DNA from 3 places in the Lysinibacillus sp. Y5S-8 genome. Region 1 is predicted to be linked to each of the others. Evidence: predicted binding sites of a transcription regulator. Region 1 holds the regulator's gene; each other region holds the start of a gene.
What was found. The regulator LexA, encoded in region 1, represses DNA repair genes until DNA is damaged. The targets are predictions, from matches to a motif close to CGAACATATGTTCG.

Region 2: a site for LexA is predicted at 2,005-2,018, ahead of ruvA (Holliday junction branch migration protein RuvA). Genes of this name have one in related genera too.
Region 3: a site for LexA is predicted at 1,517-1,530, ahead of V6670_RS18950 (DNA repair exonuclease). Genes of this name have one in related genera too.

Annotation. Positions count from the first base shown of each region.
Region 1 is NZ_CP145889.1:1,288,071-1,291,357, forward strand. It holds gene V6670_RS05990 (prepilin peptidase) at 1-516, shown strand, start outside; gene V6670_RS05995 (gamma-glutamyl-gamma-aminobutyrate hydrolase family protein) at 550-1,272, shown strand; gene lexA (transcriptional repressor LexA) at 1,382-1,999, opposite strand; gene V6670_RS06005 (LysM peptidoglycan-binding domain-containing protein) at 2,166-2,480, shown strand; gene V6670_RS06010 (recombinase family protein) at 2,477-3,142, shown strand.
Region 2 is NZ_CP145889.1:3,226,975-3,230,261, reverse strand. It holds gene V6670_RS15640 (LysM domain-containing protein) at 37-1,080, shown strand; gene V6670_RS15635 (phosphotransferase) at 1,070-1,948, shown strand; gene ruvA (Holliday junction branch migration protein RuvA) at 2,061-2,681, shown strand; gene ruvB (Holliday junction branch migration DNA helicase RuvB) at 2,700-3,287, shown strand, end outside.
Region 3 is NZ_CP145889.1:3,878,477-3,881,763, reverse strand. It holds gene V6670_RS18965 (rhodanese-related sulfurtransferase) at 1-191, opposite strand, end outside; gene V6670_RS18960 (enoyl-CoA hydratase) at 331-1,113, shown strand; gene V6670_RS18955 (YhzD family protein) at 1,161-1,346, opposite strand; gene V6670_RS18950 (DNA repair exonuclease) at 1,594-2,808, shown strand; gene V6670_RS18945 (AAA family ATPase) at 2,813-3,287, shown strand, end outside.

The DNA of each region.
Region 1 (3,287 bases):
GAATTATTAACAGGACTATTGTTTGCCTTTGCTTATCGGCAGCTTAGTTGGAGCATAGAGTTTATAGTAGCCCTATTTTTTATTTCATTATTAGTTATCATTGTTGTTTCTGATATAGCCTATATGCTGATTCCAGATAAGGTGCTTTTATTTTTTTTACCCTTCCTTGTTATTGGACGAGTACTGTCGCCATTAACACCCTGGTGGGACTGTGCTGTAGGTGCAGTCGTTGGTTTCGGCATATTATATAGTATTGCTGTGATATCAAACGGGGGCATGGGTGGAGGCGATATTAAATTATTCTTTTTAATTGGACTTGTTCTTGGTACAATGCATACACTGTTAACATTATTTGTAGCTGCAGTTATCGGCATGATTGTCGGGCTTGTCGTGTTAACGAAGAACAAGCAGGGGAGAAAAACACCCATTCCTTTTGGACCTTCTATTGCATTAGCCGCCATTATTGTCTATTTTTATGGGGATTCATTAATCAATTGGTATTTAGGTTTTTGGTAATTGTTCAATCTTCAAGCATATGGAGGGAAGCAAGTGAAACCGATTATTGGCATTACAGCCTTTGTGGAAGATGATTTATCCTCTCGATTAAATGCTGCTTACAGTAAAAGTATCATTGATGCAGGTGGGATTCCTCTTATTATTCCACTTGGCGTAGAGGAGGATGCCACACAAATTCTATCCCTTACAGATGGTTTATTGTTATCTGGAGGCTATGACGTGCATCCATTTCTGTATGGGGCAGAGCCTGCACCAAAACTAGGGAAAATTCATCCAGCAAGAGATATGGTAGAGTTAGCATTAATTGAAGCGGCATTCACACGAAAGATGCCTATTTTGGGTATTTGTCGAGGCATTCAAATACTAAATGTAGCACTAGGTGGTACTTTATTTCAGGATATTGATAGTGACCATTTTAGTACTAAGCTGCTCAAGCATGTACAGCAATCTGCTCGAGCTGTAGCTACTCATTATGTACAAATTATGGCGGAGAATTTATTAGCGACCATTTTACAACAAGATAAAATTGCGGTAAATTCATTTCATCATCAGGCAGTTAATGTATTAGCAGAGAAATTAAAAGTAGCAGCAAAATCGAGTGATGGCATTATCGAAGCGGTTGTTCATGAAGATTTGCCATTTTGCTTGGCTGTTCAGTGGCATCCCGAGGAACTAGCCATAGCAGGAGATGAGCCTGCACAAAAACTATTTTCAGCCTTTGTTGAAGCTAGCTTAAAATTCAAAAAGGAAGCGTAGCAGGGGACTGTACAAAGAATCCAACCATATATGGATTCTTTTTTTGCGTAAAAAAGAGGATACATGCTCTTAGAAGGAACACATAATCCTCAAAACCTACTTTAAATGATTAATGTACACGACGATATAGTCCTACAACTTGTCCTAAAATAGAAACTTGATCGACGATAATAGGCTCCATAGATGAATTTTCAGGCTGTAAGCGGAAATGATTTTTTTCCTTGAAGAAACGTTTGACCGTTGCTTCATCCTCTGCTGTCATCGCCACAACAATATCTCCGTTATTAGCTGTTGCCTTTTGCTTCACAATAACTAAATCGCCATCTAAAATTCCTGCTTCAATCATAGATTCCCCCATAATCTCTAGCATGAATAACTGATCCTCACTTGTACCATACGTATCTGGTAATGGGAAATATTCTTCAATGTTTTCAATAGCAGTAATTGGAGAACCAGCAGTTACCTTCCCCACAAGTGGTACATGAATGACTTGCTGCTTTTGAATAGACTCTTCAGGCTCTAAAATTTCAATTGCACGTGGCTTTGTTGGATCTCGACGAATAAAGCCCTTTTGTTCTAATCGAGCTAAATGACCATGAACAGTTGAACTTGAAGCAAGTCCGACTGCTTCCCCGATTTCACGTACTGATGGTGGATATCCCTTAGCTCGTACCTCTTCTTTAATAAAAGCCAAAATGTCCTCTTGTCTTTTCGAAACTTTTTTCATGAGTGCTCACCTCTTTTTTCTAATATCATTCTTCTTATTTGATAGTATAACAGAATGCGAACATGTATGCAAACATAGGTTCGAAAAGTGTTTGACAAAAACATTTGTTCGCTTTATTATGAGAACATACATTCCGAATAAACATTCTAGAAAAGGGGTTGTAACTATGACATGGTTAAAGAAAAATACACATATCTCCATTTTATTAGGAGCTTGTCTACTATTTGCAGGATACCTTTACATAACTGATCCAGGAGATGTTAATTACGCAGAAATTCAAATTGAACATGGGGATAGCTTGTGGTCGTTAGCAGAGCAATACCGTGGTAAGATGAGTACAGATGATTGGATTAAGCTGGTCAAAACAGAAAATGAATTAGCAGATATTAAAATTGTGGCAGGAAAGTCTCTAGTTATTCCTGTATTGGGTGATCAAGCCAATCCCATCCATACTATTGAAATTGCGAGAACTGAACAATGATGAATAAACAATTGTCGGCTGTTGTCTATTGCCGTGTAAGTACTGAAAAAGAAACACAAAGCTCCTCATTAGAGCGTCAACAGGAAGAGTTGCTGCGCTACGCTAGAGAGCAAGGCTATGAGGTAAAGGGTGTATTTAAGGATAAGCATAGCGGCTATGATGTGGAACGCGATGGCTTGCTTGAAATGCTTGATTTCATTAAAGAAAAGGGAATTAATGCCCTTTTTGTACAAGATGAAACACGATTAGGACGTGGGAACGCAAGGATGGCTGTGTTGCATTTATTGCAAAAATCAGCAACAGATGTTTTTTCCATGCGCGATGCAGGACCCGTTCAACTAAATGAAATGGATACGATGCTGCTTGAGATTTTAGCAATCGTGGAGGAGTATCAACGAAGAATCCATAACGCTAAAATACGTCGAGGCATGCGACGTGCTGTAGAAAATGGCTACCGTCCTGAAAATAATTTATCGAACCGAGGGAATCCCCATGGGCAGGAGCGAAAGGATTTACCTGTAGATGAAATTGTCAAGCTACGCAAACGTGGATTTACCTTTGAGGAAATTTCGATCACGCTTCGAGGGTTGGGCTTTGAAGTAAGTAAAGCGACTGTTCATCGTCGCTTCCAAGAACATCAAGAAAGATTAGCAGGCAAATAATATTGCCTGCTAATCTTTTTTTATTGTGTGCTTTGAAAACCCCCTGCTATGCAGGGGGTTCCGGAAAGCTTTTAGCTATGGACAATAAAAAAACTCCAAACGTACAATAAAGTCAGGTCTAGTCAACCGACTTCGTACGAAAGGA
Region 2 (3,287 bases), 1.9 Mb from region 1:
GAACATATGATACGTAGAGAGGAAGGGAGGAAAAAATTGCGTATTCATATTGTTCAAAAGGGAGACACCTTGTGGAAGATTGCGAAAGAGTACGGCATTTCGTTTGAAGATTTGAAGCGGCTCAATGTCCATCTTGCCAACCCAGATTATATTGTTCCAGGTATGGAAATTATATTGCCTGAAAAAATAAACAAAGAGCCGCATAGAGAATCACATAAAGAAATGCCGAAAAAGGAAACACAAGTGCATAAGGAGGCACCGAAGGAAAGTCCTAAAAAAGAGGTACAGCGACCGATGCCACCACCGCCGCCTATTGTACCGCCACCACCAGCTCCTATGCCAATGCCAGAACCACAAATGATTCCGATTCCAATACCGATGCCAATGCCTATGCAAATGCCACAACAACCGATGTGGGTACCGCAGCCTGTGGAAATGAATTGGCACCAACAAGTGGTGATGCCACAAGTAGAACAAACTGTTACACCACCACCAGTGCAAATACAGCCAGCACCACCACCGCCAGCACCTACACCACCACCTGTAGCTCAACCGAAGCCAATGCCACAACCAGCGCCGCAGCCACCGATGCATATCATGCCACAAATGCCTGCGGTCCCACATTGCTCAAGTTGTCATCAACCCATCTATCATCAAATGTGGTGGCCGATGATGCCAATGCAACCTCAGGTCGAGCATTATACGATGCCACAACAGCCAATGTCTTGTGACATGCCAGATCATAAAGTAGGTGGGATGGAAGACTTTTTAGAGTCTACATCACCATTCTTCCATACACAGGATCATCAAATGAAGCCACAAATGGATATGATGCCTGATATGAATATGGGTCAATCCTGTGGCTGTGGTACACAGCCAATGATGATGCCTGAGATGAACATGGGTCAATCCTGTGGCTGTCATCAACAACCAATGATGATGCCTACATGGCAAATGGATCCTTGTCATTGTCCGCCACCACCATGTCCGACACATTGTCCACCGCCGTGCCCACCAGCAGGGGGACAATGGATGTCACCGCACTATTTCCCAGGCGGGATGACGCCTTATCGATGGTGAAAAAGCGTATATTGTAGAAGAGTTAAAGTCAAACATTTGGAAATATAAGTATGAATCGAATCATTATTTTGTCAAACGAGCGAAGCAAGTGGAAATTGCAGAGAAGGTGAGAGCAATTCATCGCCAGTTAGGACGCATGGAGCCTTCTCTGATCTTACCATTGGTTCAGAGTGATGATGAGCAGTTAATTGTGCAAGTATGGCAAGAAGGAAGCCATGGTGCTAACTTTGCATATAAAAAAGATCGCGAAGAATCTCTTAAATTATTAATAGCTTTACATGATACACATAAAAAAATAGCTTGGCAGCGAGTGCCAGGCTTGCATACCTACTCGCAGCTTTTAAAATGGCAAATGCGTCATATGCGCTTTAAAAGTAGAAGAAATGAGTTTCGAGCTTTTTTAACAAAAGAAGAAATCGATCAAATTGTGCATTATAGTGATAAATCTTTACAACTGATTGCATTAGAGGATGCGCCTGAAAAAGAAATCACACTATTACATGGGGATGTGGTTCATCATAATTTTTTATGGTGCTCTGATGGCCAATTACGTTTAATTGATTTTGATTTAGCACATCTTGGCGAAGCGGATGATGAATATATTTTATGGTTGCATCGTGTATTACCTGCTGTTGATTATGATCTTGGAAAAATTTTTGCTGAATTACCTGAGCTGAAACGACTGGATAAAAGAAAGCTCCATCGTTTGAAATATCCGAATGAGCTATTACGAGAATGGCTTTTTGCAGTGGATTTACCACTAGAGCAACAGCTAGTATTTTTAGATTATTTAGTGCCATTCACAAAACGAGCCCTCACCTATTGGCCAAAACTATGGTACGATATTGATAGATTTGTTAAAAAATGACCGTCATTTGGCGGTCATTTTTGTTTGGCAACAGCGCTTTTGCCACTACTTTTTGTCGAGCATTCGTTCGCTATATGCTATAATCGAAGACGATGATTGTGAGGGATTATAGATGTATGATTATTTAAAAGGACAAGTAACTCGTATTACACCTGAGTTTATAGTATTAGAACAACAAGGTATTGGCTGGCAACTTCATACGCCCAATCCGTTTGCATTCCGCACATCAGCCCTGGAGCAACAGATATATGTTCATTTGCATGTACGAGAGGATGCACAAGTTTTATATGGTTTCCCTAATCTAGATCAACGTGAGCTATTTCGAAAGCTAATATTAGTATCTGGCATAGGGCCAAAGGGGGCTCTAGCGATTTTAGCTACTGGTAATCCGCAACAGGTTATTAGTGCCATTGAGCGGGAGGACGAAGCGTTTTTAGTGAAGTTCCCTGGGGTTGGGAAAAAAACAGCACGTCAAATGATTCTTGATTTGAAGGGCAAGCTAGGCTCGTTATTAGATACATTGGAGCTTCCTAGTGCAGAACATGAGCTACCATTGTTTGGTGTAAATCCTTATAAGCATGAGCTAGAAGAAGCTATACTGGCGTTAATGGCACTTGGTTATTCTGAAAAAGAGCTCGAAAAAATTCGTCCACAGCTTGAGGACAACGACAAGCTGGAAACGACAGATGCCTTTATGAAACAAGCATTGCAACTACTGCTAAAAATAAAATAAGGAAAGGAGGGAAGGTACATGTCTGAACGTATGATGGCAAGTGAGGCAGGTAGCTATGATGAGCAGTTTGAATTATCTTTACGCCCTCAAAAATTAACGCAGTATATTGGGCAACATAAAGTGAAGGAAAACTTACAAATATTCATTGAAGCGGCAAAGCTTCGCCAAGAAAGTTTAGACCATGTGCTGTTATATGGACCTCCGGGACTTGGTAAAACGACATTAGCTGCTGTTATTGCGAATGAGATGAATGTCAATGTACGCATGACGAGTGGCCCTGCAATTGAGCGCCCAGGGGATTTAGCAGCTATTTTAAGTTCACTTGAGCCTGGGGATGTTTTATTTATAGATGAAATTCATCGACTCTCCCGTGCCATTGAAGAAGTGCTATATCCAGCAATGGAGGACTTCTGTTTAGATATTGTGGTGGGGAAAGGTCCAGAAGCACGTTCTGTACGCCTTGATTTACCTCCCTTTACCCTTGTAGGTGCTACAACAAGAGCTGGCGCCTTATCAGCCCCTTTAAGGGATCGCTTTGGTGTGTTACTACGTTTAGAATATTATGATGATCGTTCACTTGCCGAAATTGTGGTGCGAAGTGCTCAT
Region 3 (3,287 bases), 2.1 Mb from region 1:
TGATTCATATAAGCATCTGTTTGCTCAACGGTACCAGAAACGGTGCCATTAATGCCTTCAGAGCCTACTAAAATACGTCCAAGAAGTCCAATTTCTTTACATAATGCTAAATGTTCTTCTGCAAATGCTACAGGGTCTTCAATTGTAATATATTTATAATAAAGTAATACACGATAGTCCTTCTGTATCAAAATACGTTACCACCTTTAACTCAATATTCGTCCTTTAATATAGCATAACAAGAGCAATTTTGCTTAGAGTAGAAGGAGTTTTCTAAAAAAACACGAATAGTACATAGTGAATGACTATTCATATTTGGGGGTAATAGAGATGGAATTTTCAACGATTACTTTAGAAAAGTTAGAACGTCGTGCAACATTAACATTGAATCGTCCGCAGGCGATGAATGCTATGGATGATGTTATGATGCGAGAACTTGCAGAATGCTTTGAGGCTCTCCAACAGGAACAAAATATACAGGTGCTTGTTATTCGTGGAGAAGGAAAAGTCTTTTCTGCGGGTGGCGATATCAAGGCTATGTTAGATGAAAATAAACCATTAAATATTGATGAGGCAATGGTCTATCTTTCACGTATTGTGAAAGCGTATTATCAGTTACCAATGATTGTGATCGCGGCTGTTCATGGTGCATCGGCAGGTCTAGGGTTTAGTCTAACACTTGGAGCAGATATAGTTGTGGCTTGTGAAAATAGTAAGCTAGCTATGAATTTCATTGGAATAGGACTAATCCCAGATGGAGGCGGTCATTTCTTCATGAAGGAACGTGTGGGGACTGTCAAAGCGAAACAGATGATTTGGGAGGGGAAGGTATTAACAGCAAAAGAAGCATTAGATGAAGGGCTTATTGACTTTATTGCACCAGAGGGTACTGTATTTGCCATGGCAGATCAGCTTGTTGGTAAAATGCTTGCGTCACCTATTTCTTCCATGATTACAACGAAAAAAATTCTACATGCTCAAAATTTGCCTCAGCTAGAAAATATCCTAGCTTTAGAAGCAGAGGGGCAATCCGCTATGCGTAAAACAACAGATCATCTAGAAGGCATTCATGCATTTGTAGAGAAAAGAATGCCTGTCTTTGTAGGAAAATAACAATCATAAAAGGCGCGTAGCAACATTGACTACGTGCCTTTTAGCCACTAAACATGGAATAAAATTAATTTACCCGAAGCGTTTACAAGACGATGAGTTTTGTCGGCAACACCTTTTTCCTCAATTTGTTGTTGTCCGTTTAGTTTAGCAGCCTCATCATTTTCAAATGTCCAAGTTTCATCAAATAATGTTTCCCCTGTTTTTTCAAAAGCTGTAAAACGATAATTCTCCATACAAACCCCACCCTTTTACTTAAATATATTTCTATTATACATAGAAGATTTATAAACTTCACGGTAAAACTAGTGAATTTTTTGATAAATTACGAAAATTGTGGAAAAAGTAAGGCAATGCTGTTTTTTATGTAATACCATTTTTCATAAAACGCGAACTATGATAAAATAGAACAAATATTCGGTTTTGTTTAGTGAACATATTACGGTACCGAGGCGATAATTATCTACTATTTGAGGTGATTGGATGACAGCAATTCGTTTTTTTCATTTGGCAGATTTACATTTAGATAGTCCATTTAAAGGTTTATTTGGATTACCTGAGCACATTTTAAAGAACATTCGGTCGAGTACTTTTGAAGCATTCGATAAAATTATCCTTAAAGCAATTCAAGAGAAACCTGACTTTTTATTAATTGTTGGAGATATTTATGATGGTGAAAATCGTAGCTTGCAAGCACAACGAAGATTTCAGGATGCAATGGAAAAGCTCTTCCAGCACAACATCCCTGTGATTGTGAGCTATGGTAACCACGATCATTTAAATGGCACTTGGACACGCTTTGCTTTGCCAAGCAATGTCTATGAACTACCGGCGGAAACGACCGTGGTTCAATTAAAAATCCGAGGTCAGCAAGTAAATATATATGGTTTCAGCTATCATGAACGCCATTTAAAGGAATCAGTTATTGAAAGTTATCCAATTGCACAGGATCAGCATGCCATTCATATTGGTATGCTACACGGCAGTGAGGCAGGCAACACGACCCATGATGTTTACGCCCCCTTTACTAAGCAGCAGTTGATTGAAAAGAACTATCATTATTGGGCTTTGGGACACATTCATAAACGACAGCTTTTACAGCAAAACCCTCCCATTGTTTATCCAGGCAATATTCAAAGTCGACATCGTAAAGAACAAGGACTGAAAGGCTTTTATGACGTGACGTTATCCCAAACATCGAATGAGCTAGATTTTATCCCTACATCTACTGTCGTTTATAACACGATAGAAGTGGATTGTACGAATGTTATACATGCCAATGAATTACTAAAAAGATGTTCGGAAGCGATCACAACGAATAGGACGAAGTACGGGGCATCAGTAGTTGAGCTTCACCTGCAAAACATTGATGAACAAACGGAAGCTTTATTTGAACACGCAACTGTAGATGCATGGTTAGATACTGTGCGAGAGACGGAGGAAGGCATTGAGCCGATGTGTTGGGTACAAAAGTTGGTATTGCAGAAGACAGCAAGTCTTTATGAGCAGACAGCAGCAACTCAATCCGTTGTCAGCTTAATGGAGCAGTGGGACAGTAATGAATGGAAAGATATTCTAAAAGATTTATACCAATATGCTGGTGGTGCAAGGCTGATAGAGCCACTAAGTGACAAGGATATTGAAAACTTAACGCAAAATGCACAGGCATTATTGGCAGAAGAAATTCAAAGGGCGTGATCACATGCTGACTATACAAAAAATCCAAATATATGGCTTTGGTAAGCATGAAAACATCACCATTTCCTTAAATGAGGGTGTCACTATTTTTTATGGATTAAATGAAGCAGGAAAGACGACGATTCAGCAGTTTATACTACAAATGCTCTTTGGTTTCCCCATACGGCAGCAGGCACAGCGCAAATATGAACCAAAAGTTTCGACGAAATATGGTGGTCAGCTCACACTCGTGCATCCTATTTATGGTCAGTGCACTATTGAACGTGTGAAAGGAAAGGCATCGGGCGATGTTTCTGTTTATCTAGAGGATGGGACAACGGGACACGAGGAACTATTAACTAAGCTTTTATATGGGTATTCTAGAACGTCCTTTGAATCCATTTTTTCATTTTCATTGCACGAGCTACAGGGCATTGAAAAAATGTCAGAGGAGGAGCTAACCCATTTGCTACTAGCCTCTGGCACAACGGGGGTTCAAC